4 regions of the Vibrio breoganii genome follow, and region 3 is predicted to be linked to each of the others. Evidence: predicted binding sites of a transcription regulator. Region 3 holds the regulator's gene; each other region holds the start of a gene.

Region 1 (2,211 bases), 630 kb from region 3:
CCAAGGGAGTTTGCCTGTTATTAATACGACCCTCTTGCTAAAAAAGCTGATCAATTTAACAGTTTGTTAACTTTTATAACTATCGTCTTGGATGAGGGGAATTACAAATTTTGTGCGGAAATTAATCAGAAGGAGGTAGGTTTGAAGCAAAAAAAACCTCAGCACCATGGCTGAGGTCTTAGCAATCGTGTTTTTAAGCTTACTTGATGCCTGCGAAATCTTTAAGGATTTCTGCTTTATCGGTTGCTTCCCATGGGAACTCTTCGCGACCGAAGTGGCCGTATGCAGCAGTTTGCTTGTAGATAGGCTGAAGTAGGTTCAGCATCTCTTGTAGACCGTATGGGCGTAGGTCAAAGTTTTGACGAACCGCTTCAATGATGATCTCGTGAGCTACTTTCTCAGTACCAAAGGTTTCAACCATGATAGACGTTGGATCAGCAACACCGATAGCGTAAGACAGTTGAATCTCACAACGGTCAGCCATGCCAGCAGCAACGATGTTTTTCGCAACGTAACGAGCGGCGTATGCTGCAGAGCGGTCAACTTTTGATGGATCTTTACCAGAGAATGCACCGCCACCGTGACGAGCTGCGCCGCCGTAGGTATCAACGATGATCTTACGACCCGTTAGACCACAGTCACCCATTGGGCCACCGATTACGAAACGGCCTGTTGGGTTGATGAAGAAGTTAGTGTCTTTGTTGATCCACTCAGAAGGAAGTACTGGCTTGATGATTTCTTCCATCACTGCTTCACGTAGGTCAGGTGTTGTTACTGAATCACAGTGTTGAGTTGAAAGAACAACAGCATCGATACCAACAATCTTACCTTGGTCGTACTGGAAGGTTACCTGAGATTTAGCATCTGGACGAAGGAAGTCTAGCTTGCCACTCTTACGTACTTCAGCTTGCTTCTTAACAAGAAGGTGAGAGTAAGTAATTGGAGCTGGCATTAGGATAGGCGTTTCGTTAGTCGCGTAACCAAACATGATACCTTGGTCGCCTGCGCCTTGATCTTTAGGGTCTGCTTTATCAACACCTTGGTTGATGTCTGGAGACTGCTTACCAATGGTGTTTAGTACCGCACAAGAGTCCGCATCAAAGCCCATGTCTGAGTGTACGTAACCGATGTCACGAACGGTTTGACGAGTTAGTTCTTCGATATCAACCCAAGCAGAGGTAGTGACTTCACCACCCACCATTACCATGCCTGTCTTCACGTAGGTTTCACAAGCAACGCGAGCTTTTGGGTCTTGCTCAAGAATTGCATCTAGAACCGCATCAGAGATTTGGTCTGCGATTTTATCTGGATGGCCTTCTGATACTGACTCAGAAGTAAACAGGTGCTTAGCCATGATGGGCTCCCTTATTTCTTAGTTAAGAAAAGACGCATCTTGGCGTCTTTTGAATCGTGCTGTTTAGTAGGTGTTTCTACTTCTAGACGTCTATTCTAATTTTGAATGTGTGAAATACAAGCTTTTTTACGATTTAAGTGAGCCAAACGTTTGCGCTGGGTCACACAAGTTTTTAGTTAAAATAGTGAGATGTTAAACAAATTAATCTCTCATAGTTTGAATTTTGCTCGGGAAAGGGTTTGCAGTAATAGAGGCGCTTTGCGACAATAACGGCGCCCAACACCCTCCGTTGGGATCAGGACTTATTTTTAATAAATTGCTTATGCATTCAGGAGCAGACATGTCTTCTCGTAAAGATCTAGCCAATGCAATCCGTGCTCTTAGCATGGATGGTGTTCAACAAGCTAACTCTGGTCACCCAGGTGCACCTATGGGTATGGCTGACATCGCTGAAGTACTTTGGCGTGGTCATTTGAACCATAACCCACAAAACCCAGAGTGGGCTGACCGCGACCGTTTTATTCTGTCAAATGGTCACGGATCAATGCTGATCTACTCTCTGCTTCATTTGACGGGTTACGAGTTATCTATCGATGACCTTAAGAACTTCCGTCAGTTGCACTCTAAAACTCCAGGCCACCCAGAATATGGTTACGCACCTGGTATCGAGACCACGACAGGTCCTCTAGGTCAAGGCATCACCAACGCGGTTGGTATGGCAATGGCTGAAAAAGCACTTGCAGCACAGTTCAACAAAGAAGGTCACGACATCGTTGACCACTACACCTATGCATTCATGGGTGACGGCTGTCTGATGGAAGGTATCTCACACGAGGCGTGTTCTCTTGCGGGTACTC
Region 2 (2,211 bases), 1.1 Mb from region 3:
ATTGCCAGCGTGGTTTTGGATAGTATTAAGGAAGTGCCAGACTATTTAATCGACAGAAAATAGCGCACAGCAAGATAATAAATTGATAAGGAAGGCTTTGAGTGAATCAAAGCCTTTTTTGTATGTTATCGGTATTGAACGGTGTAGCGAGTTGGCTTGTGGTTCATCCATAAAATCAGGTTGATGAACACGGCTGCAAGAATAGACCACGCTATCAGTGTCAAAGGGATGAAATAGAGCGAACATATCAAAATAGAAGTATCAAACAACAGCTGCGTTTTGCCCACTGAGATGCCCATCTTATCTTGGATCACTAGGCACAATACATTTGAGCCGCCTAAGCTGGCACGGTGACGGAACAGAACCAGTAAGCCTAATCCTATAAACGTGCCACCGGCAATGGCTGCAAAAGCAGGCGTGAGCAGTTCAAAGCGCATGACATGGTGCAGGTTGTCAGCCATCACCGATACCAATGAAACACATATCACGCTGTTGATAGTAAAGCGCTTACCAAGACGAAACCATGCCAAGAAATAAAAGGGGATATTGACCAAGAAGTACATGGTACCGAAGCTAAGGTCGATAAATTGCGTAAACAGCAACCCAAGACCTGCCGTCCCACCCACAATCATGGATGAAGATTTTAAAAAATAGATCCCAACTGCCACTAGTAGAGTACCAGTAAATATAGCAGCGCAATCCTCGAGAAAGCTATGTTTGTTCATTGTACTTAACCTTGCAGATTCAGCCGCGAATAGTATAGGAAAACTGTGCTTTACCGAACTGTTTGCGCAACTTTTTTGTTAACAGCGTGTAATTTTTGATTTACACAGTGTAAAGTTGAGGCCTTCAAAAAAGAGAATCCCAGATAGGCCTTTATTCTGTTGGTTATTTAGGCGAATATACCTACAGAAAACAGGGACAAAAAAAATTTGTGATACGAATTTATTTCGGTAAAATGCCGCCATTGCCGTGACGAAAACGTTTGCTTTTGGTCATTATGTGGTTTTTTTAGCTATTTACAGTTTAATCTGAGTCAGGAGATACAGATGCTAAAGCGTGATATGAACATCGCTGATTACGATGCGGACCTATTTGCCGCAATCCAAGAAGAGACAGTGCGCCAAGAAGAGCACATTGAGCTTATCGCTTCAGAAAACTACACAAGCCCACGTGTAATGGAAGCTCAGGGCTCTCAGTTAACTAACAAGTATGCTGAAGGTTACCCAGGCAAGCGTTACTACGGTGGTTGTGAGTACGTTGATAAGGTAGAAACTCTAGCTATCGAGCGTGCGTGTGAGTTATTTGGTGCTCAATACGCGAACGTTCAGCCTCACTCAGGCTCTCAAGCAAACAACGCTGTATATATGGCACTACTGAATGCTGGCGACACAGTATTGGGTATGAGCCTTGCTCACGGTGGTCACCTGACTCACGGTTCTCCAGTTAACTTTTCTGGTAAGTTGTATAACATCATTCCTTACGGTATCGACGAAAAAGGCCAGATTGACTACGAAGAAATGGAAGCTTTGGCTGTTGAGCACAAGCCTAAGATGATCATCGGTGGTTTCTCTGCATACTCTCAAGTATGTGATTGGGCTCGTATGCGTGAAATCGCAGACAAAGTTGGCGCTTACTTCTTTGTTGATATGGCGCACGTTGCAGGTCTTATTGCTGCTGGCGTTTACCCGAATCCAGTTCCACACGCTCATGTAGTTACAACAACGACTCACAAAACTCTAGCTGGTCCTCGTGGTGGTTTAATCCTTTCTAACGAAGGTGAAGACCTTTACAAGAAATTGAACTCTGCGGTATTCCCTGGTGGTCAAGGTGGTCCTCTAATGCACGTTATCGCTGGTAAAGCAGTAGCGTTCAAAGAAGCTCTAGAACCAGAGTTTAAAGAATACCAAGCGCGCGTTGTTGCTAACGCAAAAGCTATGGTTGCTGAGTTCTTAGCTCGTGGTTACAACATCGTTTCTGGCTCTACAGAAAACCACCTGTTCCTTGTTGACCTAATCGACAAGGACATCACTGGTAAAGAAGCGGATGCGGCTCTTGGCGCAGCTAACATTACAGTGAACAAGAACTCTGTACCAAACGACCCTCGTAGCCCGTTTGTTACTTCTGGTATCCGTATCGGTTCTCCTTCAATCACTCGCCGTGGTTTCACTGAAGAAGACGCGAAAAACCTTGCTGGCTGGATGTGTGACA
Region 3 (2,211 bases):
AGAGCAAGAGTCTCACCTTGAGCAAGCACTAGCTGAACAAAAGGCGTTAATAGAAGAGCATATCCTTTCTTGGATACCGCAATTTTCTGAAAACTGCACTCAATATGATGAGTTTGGTTTTTATTCTTCCGTCGCCGAATTGCTCGTTAACTTCTGTGAATTAGATTGCCGCTATCTGGGCAATGAGTAATAGATTCACATTATGGCCATAAATGCATTGTCAGCACTTGCATTTATGGCTAGACTGCCCGGCGCAATCGTTTGCAGTATAGGCCAAGAGTGCTAACCTCTTCCTAACATTCCATTTTCAATAACCCTCGGTTTTCTTTACAAGGTATAGCATGGCAACCATTAAAGACGTCGCAAAGCTAGCTGGTGTGTCCACTACCACTGTTTCCCACGTGATTAACAAAACTCGTTTTGTTGCAGAAGCAACGCAAGAACGTGTAATGGACGCAGTAAAAGAGCTTAACTATGCACCAAGTGCTGTAGCTCGTAGTCTTAAATGTAACACCACTCGCACCATTGGCATGTTGGTAACTCAGTCGACGAACCCATTCTTTGCAGAAGTGGTCGACGGCGTAGAAAGCTACTGTTACCGCCAAGGCTATACCCTTATCCTATGTAACACTGGTGGGTTATATGAGAAGCAGCGTGACTACATCCGCATGCTTGCAGAGAAGCGTGTCGACGGTATTTTGGTTATGTGTTCAGACCTGACTGAAGAGCTGCGTGGCATGCTAGATTCTCACCCTGGTATTCCGAAAGTAGTTATGGACTGGGGCCCAGAATCATCTTCTGCAGATAAGATCATCGATAACTCAGAAGAAGGTGGCTATCTAGCAACTAAATACCTTGTCGAAAATGGTCATAAGCGAATTGCTTGTCTGACAGGTCAAGCTGAGAAACTGGCGTGCATCGAGCGTATTTCCGGTTATAAGCGTGCTCTAAAAGAAGCGAACATCGATTTTGACGAGAAACGTATTTTCGAAGGCAACTTCGAGTGTGATACAGCCGTTGAAACTGCCGACAAGCTGTTTGCTATTCCAGAAGAGCAGCGCCCTACTGCTGTGTTCTGTTTTAACGACATCATGGCACTAGGCTTGATCAGTCGCCTAAGACAGCATGGTCTATTGGTTCCTGAAGATATTTCGATCATTGGCTACGACAATATCGACCTTGCAGCCTACTTTGCACCTCCACTGACTACGGTTCACCAACCTAAGCGTCGTGTGGGCAAGACTGCATTTGAGATCCTTCTTGAGCGTATCAAGGATAAAGATCACGACCGCCGTGTCTTTGAAATGCACCCAGAGCTGATTGAACGCGCGAGTGTGCGTAATCTTAATGCTGGATAAGTTGTAGAATATTTAAGAACGGCAGCCCTAGGGCTGCCGTTTTTGTTTGCTAAGTTAAATCCTTACCAATAACAAAAGTCATCCTTGAACTTCCAAACCCGTCACCCTCGAGTGCTTCTATCGAGAGTCTACTACCTCCGGAACTCTTCAGGTTCCCGATAAAAGCATTCGGGAACGACGAGCGGGGTTTGAGGTTGTATTTTTACTCTGTAATTTGAGTCAGCTCAGTATTAAACTGCTCGCCCAAAGCCCACCCTACAGAACACACCAAAGCCCCAAAACACGTCACCCTCGAGAGCTTCTATCGAGGGTCTACTACATCGGTAGTTCTTCAGGTTCCCGATAAAAGGCTCGGGAACGACGGTGTGTTTTGGATGGTGCGTTTGTGCTGTCATTTGAGTCCGCTCAGTATCAAAACAAAGCACTCAGAACCCCCAAACACGTCACCCTCGAGTGCTTCTATCGAGGGTCTACTCTCTGCGGAACTCTTCAGGTTTCCGATAGAAGCGATCGGGAACGACGAGGGGTTTGGATGGTGCGTTTGTACTGTAATTTGAGTACGCTCAGTGTCAAAACAGAGCACCCTACAGTAACCAAACACGTCACCCTCGAGCGCTCCTATCGAGGGTCTGCTACCTCCGGAACTCTTCAGGTTCCCGATAAAAGCACTCGGGAACGACGGGAAGATCGATGGTCAAATTCACTCGCGAGCAACGAGCATACGCACACGACTTAATACAAGCACCACCTTCTCACCTTAAAATAATTAATTTGAAAGTTTTTTATTGCTCGTCGTGTCTCTATACTTACTCAGGATGATAAGGGCAGAATCATGAATAAGAAATTGATAATC
Region 4 (2,211 bases), on a different replicon from region 3:
CTTTCATCTATTCAGGCAACTCAAAGTAGTTGTGAAGCGATACGATTTTCATTGATGTCATAGGCACAATGAAAGAGATGAGGTATCGTTAGCCTTTTCTCGTAACGCCTTGGCCCTATGACAACACCTAACGCTTTATATAACGCTGTTCATGCCATTGGCTTTGAACTTCCAACGAACTCCGTTTCTGTAAACGTGGACTCGTCGCAACTTGAGCAATTGTGTGAAAAGCTCTCGCCATTGTTTGAGCGCTCCAAGTTGAAGCATTCGCAACATTCTGATCTTCAGTTGCTGTTGGGCTTGTTTACTCTGCACCATGAAAAACTGCTGCATCAGTTGAACGCTCAGCAAGAGAGCTTGCTTGCCATGCAGCGCGTTATTGATGGGTCCTTAGAGGATAAACACGCAGCTGCGTTTAAGTCTCCTCTGGTCATTGAGTTTTGGCTTACCATGCATCTGTGGCTGTTTGTACAAGGGCAGCTAGAAATGGATTACTCTCTGGCGAATGATTACGCCACCGAAGGGAGTCTATTACTGGTTTCGTTTACCCCTGTTTCGGCTGACGAGTTACGTTGTGAATGGAATGAGTCTTTCTATAAAGGAAGCAACATTTTGAAAGAATTTGCTGGGGGCAATAAGGGAATTCGAGGCTGGCTAGCTAAGGTATTCAAATAAAAGCGGTTTATAGCCTGTATAGGCTTCAGTTTGTGACCCTTCCATAATTGAAATGTTCGTTTTTCATTCAACGCAAACGTTTGCACTTTACTTATTGTCAGAATTCTTTATTATCCCCGCCAAAATCAGATTGTCTCTTTTATCTCCCTGAGGAAGCCATGCTGTCGGACATTGAAATCTCTCGTTCTACCCCATTACGCCCTATTGCTGATGTAGCTACTGCCGTAGGTTTGCATGCTGATGAGATTCAAACTCATGGTCAACACAAAGCCAAGGTTTCTCTTAAGGCGCTTAAGCGTCTAGAAAACAAGAAAACCGGTAAGTTAGTCGTAGTGACTGCGATTACGCCAACCCCTCTTGGTGAAGGTAAAACCGTGACCGCCATTGGCTTGGCACAAGGCCTGTTCAAGGTAGGTCAATCTGTAATGGCCTGTATCAGACAGCCTTCTATGGGGCCAGTATTTGGCGTCAAAGGAGGTGCAGCGGGTGGTGGTTACTCGCAAGTTGCGCCGATGGAAGAGTTAAACCTGCACCTTACGGGTGACATCCACGCTGTGACTGCCGCTCACAACCTTGCTTCAGCGGCAATAGATGCGCGCATCTATCACGAGCAGCGTAATGGCTATGAAGACTTTGAAGCACGCTCAGGCTTAACGGCACTGCGTATCGACCCGCAAAGCATCGTGTGGAAGCGCGTGATCGATCACAACGACCGTGCGCTTCGCAAGATCAACGTAGGCTTGAACGATGAGGGTAAAACCATCAATGGTTATGAGCGTGAAGATGGCTTTGATATCTCAGCGGCATCTGAGCTTATGGCGGTACTTGCCCTAGCCAGTGATTTGCAAGACCTGCGTCGCCGCATTGGTAGCATAGTGATTGGCTACAACCTTGATGGTAAAGCCGTGACTACCGAAGACTTAGGCGTAGCGGGCGCAATGACAGTCAGCATGCGTGAGGCCATCGAGCCAACCATGATGCAAACCCTTGAGGGTATCCCAACGCTTATTCATGCGGGTCCTTTTGCCAATATTGCACACGGCAACTCGTCTATCATCGCTGACAACATCGCGACTAAACTTGCAGATTACACGGTCACTGAAGGTGGCTTTGGCTCAGACATGGGCTTTGAGAAGGCATGTAACATCAAGGCTCAGGCTTCTGGTAAAGCGCCAGATTGCGCAGTAGTAGTGGCAACGCTTCGCGGCTTGAAGGCCAACTCTGGTCTCTATAACCTAAAGCCAGGTCAACCGATCCCAGACAGCATGTTCGACAAGGACAGCGCAGCCCTTGAAGCGGGTTTTGCGAACCTAAAATGGCACATCGAGAACGTCGTAAAGTACGGCGTGCCGGCGGTAGTTGCTATCAACCGCTTCCCGCAAGACAGCGAAGAAGAACTAGCAAAGCTAAAACAAATGGTTGAGGCACTGCCTTACTCTATTGAAGTTGCTGTATGTGAAGCATTCGCACAAGGCGGCGCAGGAGCCGCTGAGCTTGCTGCTAAGGTGGTTGCTCAGTGCCAAACACCTGCTCAAT

What was found. The regulator PurR, encoded in region 3, represses purine synthesis genes. The targets are predictions, from matches to a motif close to TNANGNAAACGTTTNCNTNA.
Region 1: a site for PurR is predicted at 1,493-1,512, ahead of metK (methionine adenosyltransferase). Genes of this name have one in related genera too.
Region 2: a site for PurR is predicted at 974-993, ahead of glyA (serine hydroxymethyltransferase). Genes of this name have one in related genera too.
Region 4: a site for PurR is predicted at 744-763, ahead of OCU35_RS14185 (formate--tetrahydrofolate ligase). Genes of this name have one in related genera too.

Annotation. Positions count from the first base shown of each region.
Region 1 is NZ_AP024864.1:445,797-448,007, forward strand. It holds gene metK (methionine adenosyltransferase) at 200-1,354, opposite strand; gene tkt (transketolase) at 1,695-2,211, shown strand, end outside.
Region 2 is NZ_AP024864.1:2,162,655-2,164,865, reverse strand. It holds gene gmhB (D-glycero-beta-D-manno-heptose 1,7-bisphosphate 7-phosphatase) at 1-63, shown strand, start outside; gene OCU35_RS10080 (YitT family protein) at 126-725, opposite strand; gene glyA (serine hydroxymethyltransferase) at 1,050-2,211, shown strand, end outside.
Region 3 is NZ_AP024864.1:1,072,867-1,075,077, reverse strand. It holds gene torD (molecular chaperone TorD) at 1-190, shown strand, start outside; gene purR (HTH-type transcriptional repressor PurR) at 342-1,358, shown strand; gene OCU35_RS05090 (TVP38/TMEM64 family protein) at 2,191-2,211, shown strand, end outside.
Region 4 is NZ_AP024865.1:198,470-200,680, forward strand. It holds gene OCU35_RS14180 (hypothetical protein) at 118-675, shown strand; gene OCU35_RS14185 (formate--tetrahydrofolate ligase) at 834-2,211, shown strand, end outside.